3 regions of the Micromonospora sp. NPDC085948 genome follow, and region 2 is predicted to be linked to each of the others. Evidence: riboswitches for the same ligand, from Rfam matches in the RefSeq annotation. Region 2 holds a riboswitch; each other region holds the start of a gene.
What was found. A riboswitch is a leader RNA that binds a small molecule or an ion and turns the genes downstream of it on or off. The one in region 2 is predicted to bind cobalamin.
Positions count from the first base shown of each region.

Region 1 (3,889 bases), on a different contig from region 2:
TTGGTGAGATCTCCCGAGATCGCGACGTAGTCGAGCACCGACACGTGCTGGACCATCTCGCACAGCCCGACACCGCCGGCGTGGGGGCACACGGGGATGTCGAACTTCGCGGCGAGCAGCAGCACGGCGACGATCTCGTTGATGCTGGCCAACCTGCCGGTGTCCAGTTGACAGAAGTCGATGGCCTCGGCCTGGAACAACTGCTTGAACATCACCCGGTTGTGGCAGTGCTCGCCGGTGGCGACTCCGATCGGAGCGACGGCGCGGCGCACGGCGGCGTGGCCCAGAATGTCGTCGGGGCTGGTCGGCTCCTCGATCCACAGTGGCTCGAACTGCGCCAGGGCCTTGACCCACTCGATGGCCTGACCGACGTCCCACACCTGGTTGGCGTCGATCATCAGGTTGCGGTCCGGACCGAGGATCTCCCGGGCGATGCCGCACCGGCGGATGTCGTCGTCGAGGTTGGCGCCCACCTTCAGCTTGACGTAGCCGTAGCCGGTGTCCACCGCCTCCTGGCACAGCCGGCGCAGCTTGTCGTCGCCGTAGCCGAGCCAGCCTGCCGAGGTGGTGTAGGCGGGGTAGCCGGTCCGGTCGAGCTCGGCGAGACGGGCCGCCTTCGTGCTCTCCTTGGCCCGCAGGATGGCCAGCGCCTCGTCCCGGGTCAGCGCGTCGGACAGGTAGCGCAGGTCCGCGATGTCGACGAGCTGCTCGGGGGACATGTCGACGAGCAGCCGCCACAGCGGCTTGTCGGCGACCCGGGCGACCAGATCCCACGACGCGTTGAGGACGGCGGCCAGCGACAGGTGCACGACACCCTTCTCCGGGCCGAGCCAGCGTAGTTGCGAGTCGGAGGTGAGCAGACGGTAGACCGCGCCCATGTCCGCCGCCATCGTCGCGACGTCCACGCCGACGAGGCGCTGTGCCTGATGGACGGCCGCCGCGACGACGATGTCGTTGCCCCGGCCGATGGTGAAGGTCAGGCCGTGGCCCGCGAGTGGCGCACCGCTGCTGTCGACGCCGTCGGTGTGCAGGACGACGTAGGCCGCCGAGTAGTCGCCGTCCTTGTTCATGGCGTCGGAGCCGTCAGCGGTCAGGGAGGTGGGGAAGCGGACGTCCTCGACAGTGACGGCGGTGATCTGCGGCATGCGCTCCTCGCCCGGTTAGGCTAAAGATCAGATGATCTCTGGGAGTATACGGAGGGTCGATCCGACGCGTCAACGACGTCGATCCGTCGGGTATCGAAGACATCCAATGTTTCTTCGTGCTGGAGATTCGTCGGTGCGCGGTCCCCGTGATCGCCGTACCCGATCCGCGAGCCCTGAATGCGGTGGTACCAACATTCGCCGCGCTGGTAGGCACCTTCGACGGGCGGCACCTCGTCGTCGGCCCGGGCACTGCTGCGGCACCGCCGGCCCGATGGGGACGGTGGTGCGAGATATGAGGAGTGGTTCAGAAGATTAGATGTCCACTCCGGATAACTACATTGACGCCTAAGTATAGGTAGGGATCCTTACATCTAAAGACTTAATACATCACACCTTTCCGAATGTCGACACCTGCTCGTGTACCGCGCGCCGCGCGGGTGTCGGTCCACCGCGCCCCGGCGCGACTCGGCCTGGTCGGCGTGGCCGGTGATGACCGTCACGGAGGTCGCCGTCGACACGCCCGAGACCGACATGTGGGGTGTGACAACCGCAGCGTCCCTATATATGGTGTCGAACGCAGCTGGTTCGGCCGCTCATCCGGAGTGGTCGAGGCAAGAGGGAACCCGGTGGAAATCCGGGACTGTCCCGCAGCGGTGAGTGGGAACGACAGCCGTCAGAAGCACTGGGCCACGAAGCGGTCTGGGAAGCGACGGCCAGTAGGAGACCGGCCAACCCGGTCGTGCCCACGAGTCCGAAGACCTGCCAGCGCGCCGCGTACCCGCACCCGGGTGGGCGGCGGTCCGAGGCCGCGTGGGACGGCCGACGCCACCTGACCCACGCCGTGCCGGCGTGGCGTCCGTTGGTGTCCGTCTCCACGCGTTCGAGGGGCCATCAGGTCTCGAACTCGCGAGGAGTGAGTGGTGACAGTCACCGAGGCAGTCCCGGTCAGCGGCGACGCGGCCGTCCGGCGCACGCCGATGCAGGTGCGCAAGCGCAACGGCACCACCGAGTCCGTGGACGTCAACAAGATCGTCCGTGCGGTCGAGCGGTGGGCCGACGACCTGGCCGACGTCGACCCGATGCGGGTCGCCACCCGCACGATCAGCGGCCTGTACGACGGCGCGACGACGGCCGAGCTGGACCGGCTCTCCATCCAGACCGCCGCCGAGATGATCGGTGAGGAACCGCAGTACTCGCGCCTCGCCGCCCGGCTGCTGTCCGGCTACGTCGACAAGGAGGTGCGTCGACAGGGCGTCACCTCGTTCAGCGCGGCGATCCGGATCGGCCACGCCGAGGGCCTGGTCGCCGACGACACCGCCGCGTTCGTCGCCGCCCACGCCCCGATGCTCGACCACGCTGTCGATCCCGACGGCGACCGACGATTCGAGTACTTCGGCCTGCGCACGGTGTACGACAGGTACCTGCTGCGTCACCCCACCAGCCGGCTGGTGCTGGAGACCCCGCAGTACTGGCTGCTCCGGGTGGCCTGCGGGCTGTCCCAGACGCCGGACGAGGCGGTCGGCTTCTACCGGCTGATGTCCAGCCTGGCCTATCTGCCCAGCTCGCCGACACTGTTCAACTCCGGCACCCGACACACCCAGATGTCCTCCTGCTATCTGGTCGACTCTCCGCGCGACGAGTTGGACTCCATCTACCAGCGGTACGCCCAGGTCGCCAACCTGTCCAAGTTCGCCGGCGGCATCGGCATCGCGTACTCCCGGGTCCGGTCCAGGGGTGCACTGATCCGCGGCACCAACGGGCAGTCCAACGGGATCGTGCCGTGGCTGCGCACACTGGACGCGAGCGTCGCCGCGGTCAACCAGGGCGGCCGGCGCAAGGGCGCGGCCTGCGTCTATCTGGAACCGTGGCACCCGGACATCGAGGAGTTCCTGCAACTGCGGGACAACACCGGCGAGGACGCCCGCCGCACCCACAACCTCAACCTGGCCAACTGGATCCCGGACGAGTTCATGCGCCGGGTCGAGGCCGACGAGATGTGGTCACTGTTCGACCCGCACGAGGTACCCGAGCTGCCCGACCTGTGGGGGGAGCGGTTCGACGCCGCGTACCGGCAGGCCGAGACGCAGGGCCGCCACGTGCGGCAGGTCCCGGCGCGGGAGCTGTACGGCAAGATGATGCGCACCCTCGCCCAGACCGGCAACGGGTGGATGACCTTCAAGGACGCCGCGAACCGACTGTGCAACCAGACCGCCGAGGACGGCAACGTGGTGCACCTGTCCAACCTGTGCACCGAGATCATCGAGGTGTCCAGCGACGCCGAGACCGCCGTGTGCAACCTCGGCTCGGTGAACCTCGCCGCGCACCTCAGCGACGGCGGCATCGACTGGGAGCGGCTGCGCGCCACCGTCCGTACCGCCGTGACCTTCCTGGACCGGGTCATCGACATCAACTACTACCCGACCGAGCAGGCGGCGGCGAGCAACCCCCGCTGGCGGCCGGTGGGGCTCGGGCTGATGGGCCTTCAGGACGTCTTCTTCGCGCTGCGGCTGCCGTTCGACTCACCGGCCGCGCGGGAGCTGTCCACCCGGATCAGCGAGGAGTTGTACCTGACCGCGCTGGAGACCTCCGCCGACCTGGCGCGTCGCTTCGGCGCGCACCCGGCGTACCCGCAGACCCGGGCCGCGCGGGGCCAGCTCCAACCGGACCTGTGGGGTGTCGAGGGTACGCAGACCGCGCGCTGGGACGCGCTGCGCCAGCGGGTTGCGACGGACGGGCTGCGCAAC
Region 1 is NZ_JBFBJW010000005.1:62,381-66,269, reverse strand. Features, by position in the region: gene AB0O48_RS15535 (L-fuconate dehydratase) at 1-1,145, opposite strand, end outside; cobalamin riboswitch at 1,710-1,927, shown strand; gene AB0O48_RS15530 (ribonucleoside-diphosphate reductase subunit alpha) at 2,123-3,889, shown strand, end outside.
Region 1: it holds a riboswitch for cobalamin, as region 2 does, so the genes downstream of both, AB0O48_RS15530 (ribonucleoside-diphosphate reductase subunit alpha) here and bluB (5,6-dimethylbenzimidazole synthase) in region 2, are expected to answer to the same signal.

Region 2 (3,889 bases):
TACGACGACACGATCAACGACTGGCACACCTGCCCGGAGACCGGGCGGATCACCGCGTCGAACCCGTGCTCGGAATACCTGCACCTGGACAACTCCTCGTGCAACCTGGCCTCGCTCAACCTGATGAAGTTCCTCCGCGCCGACGGTGGCTTCGAGGTGGAGAAGTTCGTCAAGTCCGTCGAGTTCGTCATCACCGCGATGGACATCTCGATCTGCTTCGCGGACTTCCCGACCGAGAAGATCGGCGAGACCTCCCGCGCCTACCGGCAGCTCGGCATCGGCTACGCCAACCTCGGCGCCCTGCTGATGGCCACCGGCCTGCCGTACGACTCGGAGCAGGGCCGCTCGGTCGCCGCGTCGATCACGTCCCTGATGACCGGCACCGCGTACCGCCGCTCCGCCGAGCTGGCCGGCGTCGTCGGCCCGTACGACGGCTACGCCCGCAACGCCGAGCCGCACAAGCGGGTCATGCGCAAGCACGCCGCCGCCAACGACGAGATCAAGCCGACCAGCCCGGTGGCCACCGCGATCGTCCGCGAGGCGACCAAACAGTGGACCCAGGGCAACAAGATCGGCGACAAGTTCGGCTGGCGCAACGCCCAGGCCAGCGTCCTCGCCCCGACGGGCACGATCGGCTTCATGATGGACTGCGACACGACCGGCGTGGAGCCGGACCTGGCGCTTGTCAAGTTCAAGAAGCTGGTCGGCGGCGGCTCGATGCAGATCGTCAACCAGACGGTGCCGCGCGCCCTGCGCAGCCTCGGTTACCCCGAGGAGCAGGTCGAGGCGATCGTCGAGCACATCGCCGACCACGGCCACGTGGTGGACGCCCCGGGCCTCAAGCCGGAGCACTACCCGGTCTTCGACTGCGCCATGGGCGAGCGGACGATCGCCCCGATGGGTCACGTGCGGATGATGGCGGCCATCCAGCCGTTCGTCTCCGGCGCCATCTCCAAGACGGTCAACATGCCGGAGGCGGCCACCGTCGAGGACGTCGAGAAGATCTACTTCGAGGGCTGGAAGCTCGGCCTCAAGGCGCTGGCGATCTACCGGGACAACTGCAAGGTCGGTCAGCCGCTCTCGGTGGCCAAGTCCAACAAGGCCACCGAGCCGGCCGCGGTCGAGGCCGCGCCGGCCGCCGTGGAGAAGGTCATCGAGTACCGGCCGGTGCGTAAGCGCCTGCCGAAGAAGCGCCCGTCCGAGACGGTCAGCTTCTCCGTCGGTGGCGCCGAGGGCTACCTCACCGCGTCGTCCTACCCGGACGACGGCCTCGGCGAGGTCTTCCTGAAGATGTCCAAGCAGGGCTCGACCCTGGCCGGCGTGATGGACGCCTTCTCGGTGGCCATCAGCATCGGCCTGCAGTACGGCGTGCCGCTGGAGACGTTCGTCAGCAAGTTCACCAACATGCGCTTCGAGCCGGCCGGCATGACCGACGACCCGGACGTGCGGATGGCCGCCTCGGTGATGGACTACATCTTCCGTCGCCTGGCGCTGGACTTCCTGCCCTACGAGCGCCGCGCCGAGCTGGGCATCTTCACCGCCTCGGAGCGGGCCGCCCAGTTGCGGGCCGAGGCCGACGCGGAGGCCGCCGCCGTCACCGGCGCGGAGCTCACCGCGATGGCGTCCTCGGCTCCGGTGGAGGCCCCGGCCAAGTCGGAGGCCGTCGCCCAGCCGGCCCAGGAGATGGCCGACGTGGCCGCCGCCAAGCCGGCTCCGAGCGTGGGTTCCAGCACCGAACTGCTGGAGGCCGTGATCGGCAAGGCCGCCGACGCGCCGCTCTGCTTCACCTGCGGTACGAAGATGCGCCCCGCCGGTAGCTGCTACGTCTGCGAGGGCTGCGGCTCCACCAGCGGCTGTAGCTGACACGTCAGCGACGAGCCCCGGGCGTTCGCGCGCCCGGGGCTCGTTTGTGTGCGGGTCACTCGGACCAGCGATCCTGGTGGATCACCGACGACAGCGGACGTCGCTGACGCCAGCCGTGCCGCTCCAGGTCCGGCGTCTCCTCCAGATGGGTGACCGGGCCGAGGCAGAGCCACGCCACCGGGCGGACGGTGGCCGGGATGCCGAGCAGGTCGCGCAGGAACGGCTCCCGGTAGAACGAGACCCAGCCGACCCCGAGCTGCTCGGCGGTTGCGGCCAGCCACAGGTTCTGGATCGCCAGACAGACCGAGTAGAGGCCGGCGTCGGCGATCGCGTGACGGCCGAGCACGGCCGGCCCACCCCGCTCCGGGTCGTACGTGACCACGACCGACAACGTCGACTCTCGTACGCCATCGATCTTTATCCGGGCGAAGCGTTCCGCCGCCGCACCGTCGAGAGTGGCCGCGAAGGTGTCCCGCTCCCGCTCCACGTGCCGGTGGAACTGCTGCCGCAGCTCAGGATCGCGGACCAGGATGAAGTCCCAGGGCTGGGAGAGACCGACGCTCGGCGCGGCGTGCGCCGCCGTGAGGATCCGATCCAACGTATCCGCGGGGATCGGCGCCCCGGTGAACTGGGCACGTACGTCCCGACGGCGGTGGATGGTCTCGTAGAGTCCGTTGTTCAAGGCAGGCTCCCGCTGCGCTCGCGCCCCTGACGGGACGATGACGCGAGGCCGGTCTTCGGACTCCCGGATCTCCGCTGGTCACCCGCCTTCCCAGCCCCTCAGGGCCAGTGGCTGCGTCTGGTACGCGTGGGTGGCAGCTCCCCGGTCACCGCGGCGGGCCCGTGCCGGACTCACACCGGCTTCCCGATTCTCCCCACTCGCGCGGGGCACCTCGCAACGTTTGTGCCATTGCGCAGCATAGCGGCCGCCCCTGCCTACGGGGTGGCGGTCCGTCGCCCGGTCGCATGTCCGGCCGGTCGACGGCCGCTACCCGCGCCGTCTGCCTCAGGCGGAAAGTTCCGCCCGGATCAGCGCGGCCAGCTCGGCGGGCTGAGAAAGGAACGGCGAGTGCGAGGAGTTCATGCGCAACACCCGCTCGGCCCGCTTGGCCATGAGCTCCTGCGCGAAGGGCGGAAGAGCGTTGTCGGCCGCACAAATGAGGTAGGTGCTGGGAATGGTGCGCCACGCGGCCTCGGTCAGCGGCTGCTGCGTCGAGGCCCAGGACTGGAGCCCGAGTCGTGCAACGGCCTGTTCCGCGATTTCCGGATCGACGTCGCTGTAGAAGACCTCTCGGGGCTGCGACGGTTCGATGTGACCCCTGCCCTTCAGGTCCGTCCGCTCGTGAACCTCCCACCACGGCGGAGCAACGCCGCCGGCGGTGGAGAAGAGCGAATCGCCGACATCCGGCTGGAAAGCGGCGAGATAAACGATTCGGCGTACGTTGTCCGCGGCAGCGAGCGCCTCCGTGACTGGTGCGCCACCGTAGGAGTGGGCGACGACCACGACCGGTCCGTCGATGGCGGCGACGGCGGCTTTGACCACGGCCGCGTCGTCGTAGAGGTCCCCGAGGGCAGCGGGGTCGTTGCCGCTACTGGGTAGCGCGACGGTGTGGATGTCGATATCCGGAAACTGCTCGATGAGCGACTGCCAGACCCAGGGCCCGTGCCAGGCACCGTGCACGAGAAGAAGCGACGGAATGCTGTTCAAGATGATGTTCCTGCCCGCATGTATTCAAATGATCGGATCTGGAGTTCGTCGTCGACCACGCCGTCGTGCATCACCGGAGCGCCCCATCTCGACCGAGGACAGCGGAAATATATGCCGCTACTTTTGGGTAGCAAGGCGCGGATGACTATGAGCCGAGCCACAAGCCCGATCGGCGGCGGTGTGCTCGTGATCAACAACACGTTGCCTGGCTCGGGCCGAATCCAAGCTCATTCCCGTATTGCTTGCTGAGCGCCGCTGGATAGCAAACTCGCGCCCGTGGCGGTGCGGTTGTCCGCAATTCCCCCGACGCACCTGCCG
Region 2 is NZ_JBFBJW010000006.1:146,951-150,839, forward strand. Features, by position in the region: gene AB0O48_RS18080 (vitamin B12-dependent ribonucleotide reductase) at 1-1,863, shown strand, start outside; gene bluB (5,6-dimethylbenzimidazole synthase) at 1,919-2,545, opposite strand; cobalamin riboswitch at 2,574-2,774, opposite strand; gene AB0O48_RS18090 (alpha/beta hydrolase) at 2,870-3,571, opposite strand.

Region 3 (3,889 bases), on a different contig from region 2:
AGTACGCGACGGCGAGCGCCTGCCGCAGGCCGGGCAGGGCACGGGCGCCACCCCAGATCTGCGGGGCGCGCAGCACCGCGAGGACCAGGTTGACCCGGGGCTCACCGGTGGGCGCGTCGGCGAGGATGTGCAACCCGTCGCGGATCTGCACGTCCTTGACCTCGCAGAGGTACCCGTCGAGGTGCAGCACGAACTCGTCGAAGTCGTCCGCGTCGGGCATCGCCTCGGCGTGCAGGTCGTGGTGCAGCTCCGCCGCGCGGACGAGGTCCCAGATCTGCGCCCGCACGGTGGGCACCTTCGCCGGGTCGAGGGCCTGCACGGTGGCGTACTCGTCGAGCAGTTGCTCCAGTTTGGCCAGGTCGCCGTAGGTCTCGGCGCGGGCCATCGGCGGCACCAGGTGGTCGATGACCACGGCGTGCGCGCGGCGCTTGGCCTGGGTGCCCTCGCCGGGGTCGTTGACGATGAACGGGTAGACCAGCGGCAGGTCACCGAGGACCGCGTCGGGGGCGCAGTCGGCGGCCAGGCCGAGGCCCTTGCCGGGCAGCCACTCCAGGGTGCCGTGCTTGCCCAGGTGCACCACGGCGTCCGCGCCGAAGCCGCCGTCGGCGACCGGGGCGGCCAGCCAGCGGTACGCGGCCAGGTAGTGGTGACTCGGCGGCAGGTCCGGGTCGTGGTAGATGGCGATCGGGTTCTCCCCGAAGCCGCGCGGCGGTTGGATCAGCAGCACCACGTTGCCGAAGCGCAGCCCGGCGAGCACGATGTCCCCGCCCTCGGTGTAGAGCTGGCCGGGCGGCTCACCCCAGTGTTCCCGCATCCGTTCCCGCAGCTCGGACGGCACCTGGTCGAACCACCGCCGGTAGGTCTGCCCCGGGATCCGGGCCTCGGCGGCGGCCAGCTGCTCCGGGGTGAGCCACTCCACGTCGTGACCACCGGCGGCGATCAGAGCGTGGATCAGAGCGTCGCCGTCGTCGGGCACCGGCGCGTCGCCCAGGTGGTAGCCGGCCTCGGCGAACGCGGCCAGCAGTCGGACCGCCGAGACCGGGGTGTCCAGCCCGACGGCGTTGCCGACCCGGGAGTGCTTGGTGGGGTACGAGCTGAGCACCACGGCGACCCGCTTGTCGGCGTTGGGCACGTACCGCAGCCGGGCGTGGCGCACGGCGATCCCGGCGACCCGGGCGGCCCGGTCGGCGTCGGCCGCGTAGACCGAGAGGCCGTCGGCGTCGATCTGCTTGAACGAGAACGGCACGCTGACGATCCGGCCGTCGAACTCGGGGATGGCCACCTGCATCGCCGCGTCCAACGGGGACAGCCCCGCGTCGCTGCCGGCCCACTGCTCGCGGGTGCTGGTCAGGCAGAGCGCCTGGATGATCGGCACGTCCAGGGCGGCCAGGGCGCCGACGTCCCAGGCGTCCTCGTCGCCGCCCCCGGAGGCGTCCGCGGCGACCGCGCCACCGGCGGCCAGCACGGTGACCAGCAGCGCGTCGCAGCGGGCGAACAGCCCGAGCGGTCCCGCGCCGGTGGTCAGCCCTCGCAGCGAGCCGCAGAAGATCGGCACCGGGTTGCCGCCGGCGTTGTGGACCGCGTCCGCGAGGACGTCGACGAATTCGGTGTTGCCGGCGAGGGCGTGCGCCCGGTAGAAGACGATGCCCACGGTGGGCCGCTGCGGGTCGGTCGGGTGTTCGCCGTGCACGCCGTACGCGGGGGTGGGCGCGGGCGGGGCGAACCCCTCGCCGGTGAGCAGCACCGTGTCGGAGAGGAACCGGGCGAGCTGCCCGAGGTTGTCCGGCCCACCCTCGACGAGGTACGCCAACGCCTGGGTGACGACCCCGGACGGCACTGTGGAGATGGCCATCAGCTCCGCGTCGGGCAGCGCCTCGCCGCCGAGCACGACCGTCGGCACACCGGTGGCGAGCACCGCGGCGAGGCCGTCCGGCCACGCCTGCCGACCGCCGAGCAGGCGTACGACGACGAGGTCGACCCCGTCGAGCAGGGCGGACACCTCGTCGGCGGCGACCCGCGCGGGGTTGGCGAGCCGGTAGTCGGCGCCGCTGGCGCGGGCGGCCAGCAGGTCGGTGTCGGCGGTGGAGAGCAGCAGGATGCGCACGGCGGGCTCCGGAGAGTGACGCCCTGGCCGCTACGGAGGCGACCTGGACGAAGCGGGTGGGTGCGGCGTCAGCCGGTACGACGGCTCGGCCGGGCTCAGCGACGCGGACGTCGGGGCCGGTCAGCGCCAGACGCCCAGGTCAGCGGTACCGGAAGCCAGCGGTCTGGCACACGCCGCGACGGCCGGGCCGGGACGTGCGGGGCCGGCCGGTTGTGGGCGCGGTGCAGTGCCCGCCAAACGGCTCATGACGATGATCGTCAATGGATGAGACGCTGTGCGTCATCGGGTCCTCCTCGGGTGTCCACGCCCTGGGGTACATCCCGACGGCCGAAGTATCCTGGCTTCCGGATCGACGCTCTCCCCCGGCCTTCCAACCGCAGACACACGGTCGTGACTCACGAGGGGGGATCGCTCCCCGGTGACAGTGGCGGGACCGCGTCGGAATCGCACCGACTTCCTTCACTGCCGTCAGGCCGCGAATGCTGCCACACCCCTCCGCCGCCGGTCAACGCCGGCCCTGGCACCGCCCGGCCCCGCTCATCACATTGACCTGGGAAAATATAGGTGCGCGGGGTTGCCTGACCACGAGACGGCGAGCTGATTGGCCGGTGGCGGAGTGATCCCGCAGAGGGAGCCGAGTGTCTGTGTGACTCCCTCTGGAGCTGATGTCGTAGACGATTCAGCACCCACGGGGTCAGCCCTGGGTTACTCGTGCTCGAAGCGGCGCGGCCGGCGAGTCAGTGACAGCCAGCCGAGAAAACGGGCGTGCACTCCCCGCAGGTGTCCGAGACCACCTGGCCATCGGCGTCTACGACGAGTCCATTCGCGCCAACGTGCTTCTGATTGATGACCGACTCTGCGTCGTCCAGCACTACCTACCGCGGATGCGGGGCGTCGACTGCCCGACGATGGTCATCGAACGCGACACGAGTCCCTCCGGCCTCTACCCGATATTCGACGAGATGTTCACCTCACTCTGGGAGCGCAGCCGCCAGCTATGACCGACCACGCCCGCCTCCTCCCCCTCGCACAGGAGGCCGTTGACCTGGCACACGACCTGATGCGGACGCTCCAGCCCGGCGCGCTGACCTTCAAGGGTGACCGTGACATGGCGTCCGAGGTGGACTACGCCATCGAGCGAGCGGTTCGCGAGCATCTGGCCGCCACGGCGCCCGACATCGGTTTCCTCGGCGAGGAGTATGGCGGCAGCGGCGACGCCACCGAACTGACCTGGGCACTCGACCCCGTCGACGGCACCGTCAACTTCGTCCACGGCTCACCCCTGTGCGCGATCTCCCTCGGCCTCCTGCACGGCACAGACGCCGTCCTCGGCGTCATCGACCTGCCGTTCCTCGGCACCCGCTACCACGCCGTTCAGGGGCACGGCGCCTATGCCGACAACCGACGCATCTGCGCCAGCCAGGTCACCGATCTCCGGGACGCCGTCGTCGCCATCGGCGACTACGCGGTCGGTGCCGACGCCAGCCGGAAGAACGCCGAGAGACTCGCCATCACCGAGCAGCTCACCCGGCACGTCCAACGGATCCGCATGCACGGTTCCGCCGCGATCGACCTCGCCTGGTTGGCGCAGGGCAGGATCGACGCGTTCATCATGCTCAACAACAAGCCCTGGGACACCGTCGCGGGCGTCGTGATCGCCCGAGAGGCCGGTGCGCTCGTCGTCGACGTCGACGGCACGCCCCACAGCGCACACGCTGTCGCCACGATCGGCGGCAACGAGCTGCTCCTACCGCCCGTCCTCACGCTCGTTCAGCGATCACTCGC
Region 3 is NZ_JBFBJW010000009.1:99,436-103,324, reverse strand. Features, by position in the region: gene cobN (cobaltochelatase subunit CobN) at 1-2,104, opposite strand, end outside; cobalamin riboswitch at 2,435-2,564, opposite strand; gene AB0O48_RS22705 (DUF5919 domain-containing protein) at 2,845-3,105, shown strand; gene AB0O48_RS22700 (inositol monophosphatase family protein) at 3,102-3,889, shown strand, end outside.
Region 3: it holds a riboswitch for cobalamin, as region 2 does, so the genes downstream of both, cobN (cobaltochelatase subunit CobN) here and bluB (5,6-dimethylbenzimidazole synthase) in region 2, are expected to answer to the same signal.